DNA from 2 places in the Paenibacillus thiaminolyticus genome. Region 2 is predicted to be linked to the other one. Evidence: riboswitches for the same ligand, from Rfam matches in the RefSeq annotation. Region 2 holds a riboswitch; the other holds the start of a gene.
The links. Region 2 has a riboswitch for magnesium ahead of mgtE (magnesium transporter). Riboswitches for the same ligand answer to the same signal wherever they lie in the genome.

Region 1 (7,714 bases), 970 kb from region 2:
GTTGGGCCGGTTGGACCTACTAAAGAAGGAGCAGCCAAGATGTTTTCCAGTTTAGATTGAAGGAGCAGCTCTTTCTTAATTAATCCTTGCAGCGTAGTTTGAACACTTGAATTTACCTCCAGCAACTCACTGATGGTCGCCGGAACCGAAAGTCCTGGCAGCGTACCGATAGCGTATTGGATTTTTTCTGCTTCGGCATTAATAATGTGTCCTAACCCTAACTCTTCTATCGCTATAGAAGATAACAAGAGGTTCAAGGCGTCATCTCTAGTAATCGTGATGCTAGGGGTTATATTAGGAATATTCGCTTGCGACATTGTCTTCCTCCCACTATGAATTATTGTTTTCTCGTGTGTTCTCACTCATTCTTAGATTTTCAACCATCGAACATCCCGAGAGATGGAGAAGTCATGTAGCTATGACATAATTTCTGGAGGAGCCGGTGACGGAAATAGAGGTTGGGACACCATTCCCAGTCTTTGGGTGACTTGTATGACCGCACTTTGGATATCCACTCCCTTCCCTCGACAGCTTACCCTCCCATGTCGCACTGGGTCGTTGCCCTTATGGAAATAAACTTTACGGCTGCTCCGTGCTTCAATTCTCGTTGGTTTATTTCATGTTCTGGTAAGGACGCGAGATCGCTTCGATTCAAGCAGCTTATTCAAACCTCGAAATCATTCATTACAGGAATGGCTCCTTTTGGTCGTATAATGCAGGATATGATTTTTTTTCATTAAAGGTGTGGGCTTTTAACCATTGTTCGTGTTATACACGATTTTCAGAAGCAATTGGAAAATAGCTGCCCGATTGCATAATATTAATATTTACAGCAATGGATCGTCTGTATAATCGATGAGGATTCGTCGCCAGCAGGGATGATGACAGACACTTCCAGAAGATTCTTGTCTAAGCTGTTCATCTCCTCTCTCCCCCTCCCTCCCACAAAAACAGCCGTAACCCAAATGTTTTTTCCAGTTCGGGTTACTGTTGAAATAAAAATCCCCCTACACAAGTAGGAGGAAAGCAGTTTTGATGGTACGAGGAAATCTTTTCTGTATCTGCCCCGGCGAATGCGAGAGTCTATTTAATTCAAAAGGAGTTTCCTCATGAATATAACCCTTACTGTACTCACCGTTGATGGTTGCCCTCTAACAAGATCTATGAATGTGAGGAATGTGCGATTGCCCAAATGGGATTAAAAGTAATGGCCAAAAGAGCTCTTGAGGATGACGAGAAATCCGTGATCTACGCCCGGCGTAAGGTGGAGGTGGAGAGCGTGTTCGGTCACATCAAGGGCAATCGGTCGTTCCGACGGTTCTCCTTGCGGGGGCTGGACAAGGTTAACGTCGATTTCGGGATTGTGACCATGGCCAACAATTTACGGAAAGTGGGGAGCATCCGCCTCGCTACTTTCCTGCAAAAGCAAACGCACAAAAAAAGTTGGGCGGAAAACATTATGTTTCTCCGCGCAACTTTTGATTTCTGGGGCTTATTGGAATTATAATTTCTTTTTATTATATTTCCGTTTTAAATCAATAGAACATCAGAACTGTAAATCTTATGGCCCCACTCTGGTAAAAGTAATATATGCTGCAGCACCTGGAACCGCCGTTAAATTAAAGCTATTGGTACCATCGTTTTTAATTACCACTGTATCCCCTACTGCTAAAGGCAGCATAGAACTATTAGTCATCCAAGCATCAAGACTGGAAGTAGTTCCACTTTTAAGGGTCGTATCACTACGACCGAATCCACCTGAAAATATAATGGTGTTAACTGGTAACTGCGCAGCTGATGCAACGGTATAGTGTATCCCGTAAATGATTAAATAGGTGCCAGCAACCGTGATAGTAAATGTGTCAGATCCTGATGGATGAATAATTCCAACAGGTGGCACAGGGTTTTGATTAAACGGTATATTCCCACCAACTGGTATAGTTAATGTACCAGTAATTGATGTGTTAAGGGAAAAAGATCCAAAAGCAGCAAGTGTACTAATTGATGGACCGGTTGCTCCGGTAGTTCCTGTTACCCCTGTCACACCAGTAGGTCCAGTAGCGCCTGTTACCCCTGTCACACCAGTAGGTCCAGTAGCGCCTGTTGCTCCTGTCGCACCAGTTGCCCCGGTTGCCCCGGTAGCTCCGGTTGCCCCAGTTGCTCCGGTTGCCGCAGTTGCTCCGGTAGCCCCGGTAGCCCCGGTAGCTCCAGTTGCTCCTGTCACACCAGTAGCGCCAGTTGCTCCTGGAGGTCCACCAGATGGCCCTGTAGCCCCGGTTGGGCCGGTTGGACCTACTAAAGAAGGGGCAGCCAAGATGTTTTCCAGTTTAGATTGAAGGAGCAGCTCTTTCTTAATTAATCCTTGCAGCGTAGTTTGAACACTTGAATTTACCTCCAGCAACTCACTGATGGTCGCCGGAACCGAAAGTCCTGGCAGCGTACCGATAGCGTATTGGATTTTTTCTGCTTCGGCATTAATAATGTGTCCTAGCCCTAACTCTTCAATCGCTATAGAAGATAACAAGAGGTTCAAGGCGTCATCTCTAGTAATCGTGATGTTAGGGGTTATATTAGGAATATTCGCTTGCGACATTGTCTTCCTCCCACTATGAATTATTGTTTTCTCGCGTGTTCTCACTCATTCTTAGATTTTCAACCATCGAACATCCCGAGAGAAGGAGAAGTCATGTATCTATGTCATAATTTTCTGGAGGAGCCGGTGACGGGAAAAGAGGTTGGGATACCATTCCCTCGACAGCTTACCCTCCCATGTCGCACTGGGTCGTTGCGCTTATGGAATAAACTCTACGGCTGCTCCGTGCTTCAAGTGTCGTTGGTTTATTTCATGTTCTGGTAGGGACGCGAAATCGCTTTGATTCAAGCAGCTTATTCAAACCTCGAAATCATTCATTACAGGAATGGCTCCTTTTGGTCGTATAATGCAGGATATGATTTTTTTTCATTAAAGGTGTGGACTTTTAACCATCGTTCGTGTTATACACGATTTTCAGAAGCAATTGGAAAATAGCTGCCCGATTGCATAATATTAATATTTATAGCAATGGATCGTCTATATAATCGATGAGGATTCGTCGCCAGCAGGGATGATAATAGACACTTCGCAATTTGACACGGGCAGAATCCTGGGCTCCGATTGGTATTTGTTCTTTAGCCGAATGACTTGGCGTTCTGATAAACTAAGCGCTGCCGCTCCCTCCCTATTGGTCATCCGCCCATCTATATTTTCTCCACAACGAGCACCTTCTTCATTTCTGCTTTTGTCAATGTCATTATCTCCTGTCCCATAGTGACATTATCTCAGAACAGTTATAGGGTGACATTGTCACAGAAGAACAACACCGTGACAGCGTCCCATTGACAGCATCAACCGTATCGGGGTATACTTCGTGGGTACCATATATTCCTCGTTAGGTGAGGCTCCTATGCAAACATAGGCCACTGCCCAGAAATATCGAAAGATGCCCATGGGTAGAACAGGGATTGCCGGATTAAGGCTTTTCATAAGGTGGCTAAGGAAACGAATCTCGTTTGCTTTACGTTGTATAGTGCCAAAACTCGACCAGGGGGAGCAGGCCTCTTTGTGCGCGTTCTAACCCTCTGGCATGTTCAGAGGGTTTTTATTTTGTATGGAAAGGGGAGAGCAGATATGGATGGCAGTCCGAGTCGGAGCAATGGCGTTTTTATTTCGTGTGTGTCCTGCAAAGAGAAAGTGTGTTGTTCGGTGTGCTCTCCGATCTTCGCCTAGCCTTCACCCCTGATCCCTGCGGATGGATTCGCGATGCGCAGACAGGGTGCCGCGGCAGGTTGATTTGATCTGCTTTCAGTCATCGGATAACGGCTGGCTCTCTCTTTGCGGGAGAGCTTTTTGGTGTTCCAACATGAGCTTGTATCCGAGAGGTGATCGCAATGATAGTGATGATGATGAAGCTGGCACTGGCCCTGTTGTTCGGGCTGTTGATCGGACTTGACCGGCAAATGAAGCAGAAGCAGCTGGGGATGCGGCCCAGCATGGTGATTTGCATTGCCAGTTGTCTGCTGACGATTGTGTCGATCGAAGCCTTCGGCAAATTCGGGGGCGCAGATCATCCGAATATGGATCCAATGCGGCTGGCCGCCCAGATTGTTAGCGGCGTCGGCTTTATTGGGGCCGGTGTTATTTTGCGCAGAAGCAATGAGGTGATCTCCGGGCTCACTTCCGCGGCGCTTATCTGGTCGGCATCTGCCCTTGGGGTCGCTATCGGGGCCGGGTTTTATGCCGAGGCGATCTGCGGCGTCCTGCTGCTGATTGCTGCCGTCAATCTGGTTCCCATTCTTTTGAAGTCGCTTGGGTCAGCGAGATTGAACCGCTGTGATGTGTCGCTGAAGGTCGTGGTGGAATCGAATCCTCGCATGACCGAGCTCATCCGGCGGATTCAGAAGAATCATATGCCTGCCCCGGAGGAGATGGCATCCACAGATAAGGCCGAATTCAAGATCCGGCACTTTAAGCTCAAAGATCTCGACAGTGGACGGCAGCGGATGGATCTGGTGCTGTCTGTGCCGGAGCATCATTATTTGACCGAGATCTATTATTACATCAAAAAAATTGATCATGTGCTCAGTGTAGAAGTGGAGCAGTTATAAACGGGAAGGGGAAAGGAGCGAATGTGATGATCCGTCTGAATGAATACCGGTATAAAGAGGAGTACACTTACCATTTGCTTCAAGCGCTGAAGTATGGGGAGGCCGAAGCTTTCCGCAAAGATTTCCAGGAGCTTCATCCGTCCGATCGGGCCCGTTTTTTCCTGGAGCTGAGCGAGAGCGGACGCTGCCGGGTATACTCGGTTCTGTCTCCGGGCGAGTTCGGGGAGATGTATGCTGAACTCTCGGGAATGCAGAAACGGTGCATGCACGAGTTGAACCGTCCCCAAGCCGTTCATATGCTGAATAAGTCTGGATGAGATGAACACAGGTTGATAAAAGGAGCAGGAGGCTTCATGGACAAGCTATCGATCGGCCGCATGGCGGAGCTGAACCATACCTCGGTGCAGACGCTCCGCTATTATTACAAGCTGGGACTGTTGAAGCCGGAGTTCGTCGATGAGACTACCGGTTACCGCTATTATTCGATCAAGCAGTGCGCCAGACTTGATTTAATCAATTATATGAAGTATCTGGGCATGTCGCTGGACAATATTATGGCCTGGTTCGACAGCGAGGATATCGCCTCGATTCCTGCGATGCTGCGGGAGCAGGCCGCGCTTGTTGATCGCAAGCGCAAGGAACTGGAGCAGATGGATAAGGCGATCCAGGTCAGCATCAAAAATTACGACACGTATATGAACGCGCCGCAGGACGGACAGCTTGTGCTGCAGCGTATTCCCGCGTGCTATCCGATAGGCGAAGTCCCTAAAACTGCACGGTGTCTCAAGACACGTTGATTCGGTAGGCAAAATCCTGCAAAAATACAGCAACTCGATAGGGACGGCTTCACCAGAAAGGGAATCCTGTAAAACGGCAGCAATTTCACCCGTTTCTCTTCGACTTCGCTCAAAAGGGCCTAAAATGATGTAGCTGTGCAGCAATTCCCTGAAATGTGGACTCATTGAGCCGAAATTCCTGTAAAATAGCAGCAATTCCCTCCACACGTTAAAACCCAAGGAGATTATGATGTCTCCGGAAGGCGATAACGCTCTGAATGCCAAGTTTCGATTAGGTACTCACCCCTCCCAAAAAAACAGGGGTTTTCCAACAGCCTGATTTACTGCAGCAGTTTTTTCAGGAGCGGGAATATGCCGGGCGTCTGCTTGACCATGTGAAGGCAAAGGGCTGCGAAGTGGCCGGCGATTATATCTGCGAAGTCGTGGTGGAGCTGCCGGTATTCCATACCGATGAACGGAATATGTTCATGAAGCTGCAGGTTCCGATAACACAGGGTTGACTCTATAGTTACTATAGAGTTTATGATAAGGACAGAGGAGCTCCTGCAAGACGATGGCATAATAGATTGTGAAAAAAGTAACAATATCTTTGGGAGGTTGTCCGTCATGAAAGAGAAAATTAGAGTCATTCAGTACGGCTGCGGAAAAATGGGTTTATATTTTCTAAGATATCTGCATGAGAAGGGCGCGGAAATCGTCGGGGCCATCGATGTGAATCCGAATATCGTCGGCAAGGACGCAGGCGAGGTGGCAGGCCTGGGCCTCAAGCTGAATGTGCCTGTCCGTGCGGATGCCGAGCAAGTCTTCAAGGAATGTGATGCGCAAGTCTGCATTATCGCGACGACAAGCCTGCTGTCGGATACGTACGCAGCATTCGAGCTGGCGGCCCGTCACGGGGTGAACGCGATCAGCACCTGTGAAGAAGCCTTCTATCCATGGACAACCTCCCCGGCTTTGACGAGCCGTCTTGACCGGCTCGCGAAGGACAACGGCTGCACCTTGGCGGGATCCGGGTATCAGGACGTATTTTGGGGCAATCTAATCACAGTATTGGCCGGAGCGACGCATCAGATTACGAGAATCGAGGGCAAGTCGAGCTACAACGTCGAGGAGTATGGCATTGCGCTTGCCGAGGTGCACGGGGCCGGATTGACCCTGCAGGAATTCGAGGAGAAGATCGCCAGCAACAACGACCTCCCGTCCTTCATGAGAAATGCGAACGAATGGCTCTGCTCGCAGTTCGGGTGGACGATCAAATCAATGGATCAGCAGCTCGTGCCAATGACGCATGATCAAGATCTGCATTCCACGACGCTCGGCCGCACCATCCCGGCAGGCGATGCCACCGGCATGTCCGCCGTCGTCACGACGGTGACCCATCAAGGTCCGGTTATCGTGACGGAATGCATCGGCAAAGTGTATGCCGAGGATGAAGTCGACCATAACGATTGGGTCATTAAGGGCGAGCCAATGACTGAGGTCAATATCTCCTGCCCGGCAACGGTCGAGCTGACATGCGCGACGGTCGTCAACCGGATTCCGGATCTGCTGCAGGCGCCGGCCGGCTTCTACACCACCGAGAAAATGGCTCCGGCTCAATACCGGACTTATCCGCTTCATTATTACGTCAAATAAGTTGATGATAGAACAGGCGACAGCTTCCGCTGCCGCCTGTTCGCCTGTTCGCGTGATAAGATGGTTCGGGCCATGCTCTCGGCTAGGCGCACAGCCTGAGGGATGGGGGAGAATTGGCGAACGCCCCTGCTTTTCCTTTATAATGGTCGGAAAGGGAAAGCTCTTTTACGGATTAAGGGGGTACAGCGATGAGCGTATTGGCGGTACAGGCATGCGTGGAGATTACGAGGACCATAGATTGCAACGAGGCACGGATTACGGAGACCTCGTACCATATCGAGCTGCACGCACATGAGGTGCGAATCCGGGACAAGCGGATCGCCATGTCGCAGATCTATGATATGTCTTGCCATCGCAAGCATGGCGGATCGGATGCGATCGGCTTTCTCTATTTGCATACGCATCGCGGGGTGGAGACTTATTTCGTCCGCGATAATCCCGCATCGTTCATCAACGCGTATAAGAAGCTGAAGCGGGAATCCCGAGTGATGAAGAATCATCCCTCCGACCAGCCGGAGGGATGAAGCCGGCTTGACCTGGTTATCCTAGGGAACGAAGCAGATTGGCCACTGCCCCTGAGAAGAGATGTGCTGCATCGGGGGCGGCAGAGAAGGAGCGATCATATCCGAAATGGATAA
Region 2 (7,714 bases):
GGAGGCATTCCGCCAATCGGGCATAAGGAGCCGATGGTAACGCTGATCGATGAAGATCTGCTTAGGTATGCGGAAATTTGGGCTGCGGCGGGACATCCGCACGCCGTCTTGCCGCTCACGCCGCAGGAGCTGATCGTCATGACGGGCGGGCGGGTGATGCCGATCGTCTAGGAGGCAGCGGCATCGTGGACGTGCCTGCCGTCTTATGGCAAGGGGCCGCCCTCAGGGTCCGAACAGACCTCGGGGCGGCCCCTTGTTCTTATGATAGGGCGGCATGCATGCGAGCGTGCCTCTTCTTCACGGCTTGCTAGGCTTCCATCAGCTGCTCCCATTCGGCGTATACCGCGTTCAACGCTTCCTTGTCTTCATCGAGCTGCGCCTGAATCGCTTGAATGCGGACATAATCGTTATAGACGTCCGGCTCGGCAAGCTCCAGCTCGCGCTCCGCGATCCTCGCTTCCAGGGCGGCAATCTGCGTCTCCAATTGCTCCAGCTTCCGCTGGCGCGCGCGCTCCTCGCGCTTGGCCTGCTTGTCGGCCTCATAGGCCTCCGCCGCGCTCAAGCCCGCATCGGCCGCACAGTCCGCCGCGGGGCTGCCCTGGAACGCGGCCGGCTTGCTTGGCGCCGCCGGCTGGAGCGAGGCGCGAATCGCTTCGTCTTCGGCAAGCTCCTGCTTTTTGGTCATATAGTCGTCATAATTGCCGAGATACAGGTGCGTTCCGTCCGCATCCAGCTCGATGATGCGCTCCGCCATCTTGTTCAGGAAGTAGCGGTCATGGGAAATGAACAGCAGCGTGCCTTCATAGTCGTACAGCGCCGATTCCAGCACTTCCTTGCTGAACAGATCGAGGTGGTTGGTCGGCTCGTCGAGAATCAGCACGTTCGCCTGCTGCAGCATCAGCTTGGCTAGGGCGACGCGCGCTTTTTCCCCGCCGCTCAGGGAAGCGACCTTCTTCGTCACATCATCTCCGCTGAACAGGAAGTTCCCCAATACGGTCCGTATCCGTACCTCCTCCAGATGAGGATAGGCGCTCCACACTTCTTCGAGCACCGTATGGTTCGGATTCAGCGTCGATTGTTCTTGATCATAGTAGCCGATCGAGACATTGGTACCCCAGCGGCAGCTTCCGTCGCGATGGGGATGCTTGCCGATCAGCACCTTCAGCAAGGTCGACTTGCCGATTCCATTCGGACCGATAAGGGCGACCATCTCGCCGCGCTTCAGATCGAATTCCGCATGGCGGAACAATGGATCGGCGCCGTCATAGCCCGCGGAGAGCTGCTGCACATGCAGCACATCCTTGCCGCTCTGCCTCGTCGTCTCGAAGCGGAAATGCGCCTTCTTCAGCTCGCCGGCCGGTTTGTCCAGCCGCTCCATCTTCTCCAATGTCTTGCGCCGGCTCTGCGCCCGCTTCGTCGTCGAAGCGCGCACGAGGTTGCGCTGGACGAAATCCTCCAGCCGGGCGATGTCGTCCTGCTGCTTCTCATACAGCTTCATCTGCTGCTCGTACTCGGCCGCTTTTAGTTCCATATACTTCGTATAATTGCCGGTGTAGCGCTTCGCCTGATGGCGTTCGATCTCGATAATGGTGGTGACCATCGCATCGAGGAAATAACGGTCGTGAGACACGACCAGCACCGCTCCCGGATAGGAACGGAGATAATTCTCGAGCCAGGTCAGCGTATGGATGTCCAGATGGTTCGTCGGCTCGTCCAGCAGCAGCAGATCGGGCTGCTGCAGCAGAATGCGGGCCAAGGCCAGCCGGGTCTTCTGGCCGCCGCTTAGCGTATGGATGGGCGTGCCCGGATCCATCTGGCTGAAGCCCATCCCGTGAAGAATGCTCCGCACCCGCGTCTCCATCTCGTACCCGCCCTGCATGCGGAACCATTCCGAGCGCTCGGCGTATCTGCGCATCACCGCTTCATGGCGGGCGGAGTCGGCGGCGGTCTCCGGGTCCGCAATCTCATGTTCGAGCTGCCGCAGCTCTTGTTCCGCTTCCACTAATGGGGCGAATACGAGCATCATCTCGTCCCAGATGGAGCGGTTCGATTGCAGTCCGCTGTTCTGGGCCAGGTAACCGATCCGCGTTTCTTTGGCTTTATAAATGGTCCCGTTGTCCGGGGACATCTCTCCGGCGATGAGCTGCAGGAGCGTCGATTTGCCGGCCCCGTTGACGCCGACCAGCCCAATCCGCTCGCGCTCCAGAATCTGCAGCGTAATATTCGACAATACGGGAGTTATCCCGTAACTCTTGCTCATGCCGTTCACTTGAAGCAGCATAGGGGTATCTCCTCCGTTGATAACAAGCTATTTTCGCATAAGGATCCAAAAATAACAGAAGCATCTGTTTCGGCCTGACACATTTTCTATTCTCGCCGATCGCGGGAAATTTGTCTAATCAATCCGGCCGTGAACCGATAGATATCGTCGCTAGTGCTATATCGATTCACTTATGATCGGGCAAGCGGCTCCGGATCCGGATAGCAGCAACGGGAGGAGATAGTATTATGCACCGAGAGCCCCATCCCGGCAGAGGATAGGGCTCTCGATAGGCAGCGATAGCGATATTCGTTATCACTAAAACACGCAGGATTGGATCCGTTCGAATCACAAGTTCAGCATCATTTTAGCCAAAGTAAAGTAGATGATGAGTCCGGTACCGTCCACCAAGGTGGTAATAAACGGGCCGGAGACAACGGCCGGATCGACTTTGAGCTTGTGCAGCACCAGAGGCAGCACAGCGGCGATGAGGGAGGCCCAAATCACGATAAAAATAGCCGTGACAGCGACGACGCTTCCGATATCAAAGCCAACGCCCAGTATCTGTGCACGAATAAAGGTTGCGACTCCCATACAAAGTCCCAGAATCAATCCGGTGGACACCTCTTTACGGATGACTCTGAAGATATGCTTCGGCTTCACTTCCCCGAGAGCCAAGGCGCGAACGAGCGTCGTTACGGTCTGTGTTCCCGTATTTCCGCCCGTGCCGACTAACAAGGGGATAAAGAATGCGAGCGCAATTACTTCCGAGAGCGTGTCTTCAAAATGACGCAGCACATTCCCCGTATAGGCTTCGGCTACAAATAAGATAAGCAGCCATCCGATTCGCTTGCGGAATAATTTCCAAAAGGAATTTTTAAAATACGGCTCTTCTAAAGGCTGGCTTCCACCTATTTTCTGAAAATCTTCCGTTGCTTCCTCATGGATAACGTCAATTAAGTCATCGACCGTAATAATCCCGATCATTCGCTGTTCATCGGTAATTACGGGAAGAGCCACCAGATCATAGTTGGATAAAATCGTCGCCACTTCCTGCTGGTTCATGCGCGCAGACACCGACACGAAATCTTTGAGCATGATGTCCTCTAGTCTGGAGTCAGCCTGGGCGAGGATAGCTTGCTTCAGGGAGACGATCCCTACCAGCTTGCCGTTATTATCTAGCACATAAAAGTAAGAGACCAATTCCGCATCTTGCCCGACTTTACGGACGTGCTGCAGCGTATGCTCCACCGTCCAATAATTCCGCACCGCAATATAATCAACGGTAGCCAGACTTCCCGCCGACTCTGGAGGGTATTGCATCAGAGCGCTGATTTTCTCCCGGTAATCGGCAGGCAGAAGCCCTAATAAAGTTCCGGCTTGGTGGGGATGTATGGCCAGCAGCAGATCGGCCACTTTATCGCTGGACATTTCATTAAGCATGGAAGCTGCTGTCTCCTTGGTCCCGCGGTCCAAAATTCGGTACTGCAATTCGGGATCGACATACTCCAAAATCTCTGCCCCGAGGGGAATAGGTAGTACGGCAATAAATCGAATTTGGTCGTTTTCCTGAAGCTCGATTAACATCTCGGCTAAATCATAAGGTTGGTACCGGGCCAGAAAATCGGTAAGGGCGTCCTGATTTTGTTCGGACAATCTGTCCTTCAATTCTTGAATCATCCATTTTTGTTCCATCATAATTTCCTCCTATCCGCAAACATCCTTCCACACATTGTTCCTTATTATCCATTCCTAACAGACACAAAAAAGCTCTCCCTGCACATAGGAAGAGCTTGTAGTTCCTGTTCTCCTTACACTCACTGCTTACATCTATGCATACTTAAATACACCTGCCCTGATACCAGGCAGCATGCGAATCACAGTATGAATCACAGGTAAGGGTAAGGAGAACCTCGTTCTCACTCTTCACAAGACTATGAACTTGCTTAGATGATGGACTACTGGAACTACTATCCATTGGGTGTTCTCCCCCCTTTTTCGAATAAAATAAAAACCCTCCAGGAGTCCTAGAGGGTTGAATGAATGCACGCAAATATAACATTCCCGCGCCCCCTAGTTGAGTTTTAGCACTATGCAACGTAAAGAGAAGCCTTCTTCTCTTAGCCACCTTAAGAAAAGCCTTAATCCGGCAATTCCTGTTCTACCCATGGGCATCTTTCGATATTTCTGGGCAGTGGCCTATGTTTGCATAGGAGCCTCACCTAACAAGGTCTTTACGACATGTTAAACCTTAACCCGGCTTTTTGATTTTGTCAACCTCCCGGGAACAACTTTAACCTTTTCATAACCTTTTTTGGCTGATGAGTCAATACACTTGATAGTGTTACAGGAACAGCGGGGGCATAGATGCCCATCCTTTTAACGTTTTCATTTTGCAGGATGCACGAGGTGATTTTTTTTGAAGCAAACGATAAAAGGCCGTCCGGATTTTTTGCTGCTTTTTGTGACATTGCTGCTGGTCATGTTCGGATTGGCGATGATATACAGCGCCAGCTCGGTCGTCGTCAGCCTGAAGTATGAGAAGCCGTCCTATTATATGTCGAAGCAAATGTTGTTCGCTCTCATCGGCCTTGTCGCTATGTTTGTATTCATGAACATTCCCTTTCGCAAATGGAGCAAGGCCGCACCCTTCTTGCTTCTGTTCTCGATTGTGCTGCTTGTGCTCGTTCCTTATTTCGGCATCAAGGTGAATGGGGCGACAAGATGGTTCAGTGTCGGCGGCATGCGGTTCCAACCTACGGAATTCGCCAAGCTGGCCCTGATCATCTATTTGTCACATCTAATCAGCAAAAAAGGAGAGCGGATTCGCGTTTTCGCTAGGGGATTGCTGCCCATTTTGATTGTGATTGGGGTCATGCTGCTTCTAATTATGCTGCAGCCGGATTTTGGCTCGGTGATGATCATTACCATTATATCCATGACCATTATTATTATCGGCGGGGCGAATATGCGTCATATTGTGATGCTGAGCGGGGGATTTGGAGTGCTGTTGGTCTTTCTTGCCTTCAGCCGCAGCTATCGCTACCAGCGGATTATTTCGTTTTTGAATCCGTTCGATGATCCGGAAGGGTCAGGCTACCAATTGATTCAATCTTTAATCGCGCTGGCTCACGGTGGGGTGACCGGAACGGGATACGGCCAGAGTGTGCAGAAGCTGTTCTATTTGCCGGAAGCGCACACCGATTTTATTTTTGCCATCATCGGAGAAGAATTCGGTTTTGTCGGCGGGTTATTGCTTTTGTTTTGCTTTTTTCTCTTCTTTTGGCGCGGCCTGATGGCAGCTCTTCGCAGTGATGAGCCCTTCGGAATTATGCTCGGAACGGGCATTATTACCATGATATTCGCCCAATTCGCGTTCAACCTGGGGGCGGTAACCGGGGCGATGCCGATTAAGGGCGTACCGCTTCCGTTCATCAGCTATGGAGGCTCTTCTCTCTTGTTGTGCATGGCCAGCACCGGAATTCTGTTAAACATTTCTCGTGATAACGATCGGAGACAGCGCGAATAGGCATGCCTTCCTACACAACCTACGAACTAGAGGTACTCACATGATGTATTATATTCGCAAGCTGAAAAAATTGGACAAGCCGATGCTCCTGGTGCTGCTCGGCCTTATGATTTTCGGGACGATAGCCGTGCATGAAGCGACTTCGGGCACGAATCTCGATGGCTTGTACAAGTATAGCATTATATTTTTCGCTCTCTTCCTTATTCCGATGCTGCTGATAGCGCTGCTTGATTACTCTATATTCACCGGCGCCGTATCTTATATTTTGTACGGAATCGGGCTTGCTCTGCTTCTGCTCGTGATGTTCACCGGAGAAAATATCAATGGAGCGGTACGATGGATAAGAATCGGCAGCTTCCAGCTTCAGCCCTCCGAATTGGTGAAGATAGCTACCGTGCTCGTTACTTGTAATCTGCTGCAAAAACGGTCCGGCCATAAGCTCCGGTTCATTCAGGATTTGCTGCCGATTGGCGCCGTGTTCTTCATTCCTGCATTCATCGTTATGAAGCAGCCGGATTTGGGCACTGCGCTGGTGTTCGTCGCCGTCCTGCCCGTCATGCTGTGGATGGGCAACATTCGCGTCTGGCATATGCTGCTGCTGCTCGCCTCGATGGCCCTGCCGATTGGGGGCGTCTGCTGGCTGTATTTTGCGAATTATGATATCCTGGCCGAGCTGTTGAAGCCCCATCAATTGTCAAGAATCGAGACCTTCCTTGAACCAGGCCTCGATCCTGATAAATCGTGGCATGTCAATAACGCCATGAACGCGATCGGATCGGGTCAAATGAGCGGAAATTCAGGCTTCTACGTTGAGCGTGGGTACATTCCGTATGCGTATTCGGATTCCATCTATGTGGTCATTGGCGAGAAATTCGGATTTATCGGTTCTTCGATTCTGTTGCTCTTATTTTATTTGCTTATTTTCCGCATGCTGTATATCGCCCGGGAGAGCCGGGATCTGGCGGGGTCCTATCTCGTTGTCGGGTTGACCGGCATGCTGCTGTTCCAAATATTCGTCAACATCGGCATGCATATCGGCCTGATGCCGTTGACGGGCATCTCGCTTCCGTTCATCAGTTACGGGGGAAGCTCCTTGCTGGCGAATATGCTGTGCATCGGCTTGGTGCTGAGCGTCCATATCCATAAGGACGAGCTCAAGGAGGACATCGGCATCGTACCAGATACAGATGGTGGACAAAAAATGTAACGCAGCGAATTAACCCTCTGCGCACTGCGCAGGGGTTTTCGAATTCGTTGAGATAGGGAGCCGCTAGCGTATATGACACGCGGAGATCGTGCGATACGGCGTTTGCTGCGTAAATATGGGCCGGATGGTGGCGCTAACGGGGGAAGGATGGTAAACTAAGGTTGAAAATAATGAAAAATGAATGAAAATGTGAGTACATACCTAATATAGATTGCCCTGCGGAATTCCGATACCACTTCAGGGCGGATATCGAAGGGGGCGGTAACGTTGACGGCAGCGGAGGACAAGCGAATGCTTCGTCTGCAATACAAGGCGCGCAGGAAGGCGGTCAGCCAGCAGGAGCGGGAGGCCAGCAGCGAGGCCGTATGCCGGCGGGCGTACCCATTCATGAAAGCGCTGCGAGAGCGGCATTCCCGCCCCTTGCATTTGTGCGCCTATTTTCCTTTTGGCAATGAGCTGGATATTACCGCCTTGCTCCTTGATTGCCGGCAGCACGGCGATGCCGTCTATCTTCCGCGCACGGAAGCGTCTTCGCGGACGATGACGCTGCACCCATGGACGGAGGATACGGTGTTCACGAGCGGCACCTTCGGCTTGCAGGAGCCAGGCCCCGATGCGGAACGGCTGGATCCGGAGCATTGGGACCAGCTGGACGCCATTCTTGTCCCCGGCATCGCCTACGACCGGCAGGGCGGACGGCTCGGGCTGGGTGCCGGAT

Region 1: it holds a riboswitch for magnesium, as region 2 does, so the genes downstream of both, FLT43_RS07930 (MgtC/SapB family protein) here and mgtE (magnesium transporter) in region 2, are expected to answer to the same signal.

The regions. Positions count from the first base shown of each region.
Region 1 is NZ_CP041405.1:1,749,361-1,757,074, reverse strand. Features, by position in the region: gene FLT43_RS07950 (exosporium glycoprotein BclB-related protein) at 1-317, opposite strand, end outside; gene FLT43_RS07945 (transposase) at 1,208-1,507, shown strand; gene FLT43_RS07940 (alpha-helical endospore appendage domain-containing protein) at 1,562-2,593, opposite strand; partial or broken gene FLT43_RS30800 (ISNCY family transposase) at 3,149-3,285, opposite strand; M-box (ykoK) riboswitch at 3,418-3,594, shown strand; gene FLT43_RS07930 (MgtC/SapB family protein) at 3,928-4,644, shown strand; gene FLT43_RS07925 (hypothetical protein) at 4,671-4,961, shown strand; gene FLT43_RS07920 (MerR family transcriptional regulator) at 4,998-5,441, shown strand; gene FLT43_RS30485 (hypothetical protein) at 5,816-5,941, shown strand; gene FLT43_RS07910 (NAD(P)H-dependent amine dehydrogenase family protein) at 6,048-7,076, shown strand; gene FLT43_RS07905 (hypothetical protein) at 7,265-7,600, shown strand; gene FLT43_RS07900 (carboxymuconolactone decarboxylase family protein) at 7,698-7,714, shown strand, end outside.
Region 2 is NZ_CP041405.1:2,721,732-2,729,445, reverse strand. Features, by position in the region: gene FLT43_RS12285 (YbaK/EbsC family protein) at 1-171, shown strand, start outside; gene FLT43_RS12280 (ABC-F family ATP-binding cassette domain-containing protein) at 308-2,281, opposite strand; gene mgtE (magnesium transporter) at 2,609-3,955, opposite strand; M-box (ykoK) riboswitch at 4,323-4,497, opposite strand; gene ftsW (putative lipid II flippase FtsW) at 4,680-5,789, shown strand; gene FLT43_RS12260 (FtsW/RodA/SpoVE family cell cycle protein) at 5,833-6,996, shown strand; gene FLT43_RS12255 (5-formyltetrahydrofolate cyclo-ligase) at 7,264-7,714, shown strand, end outside.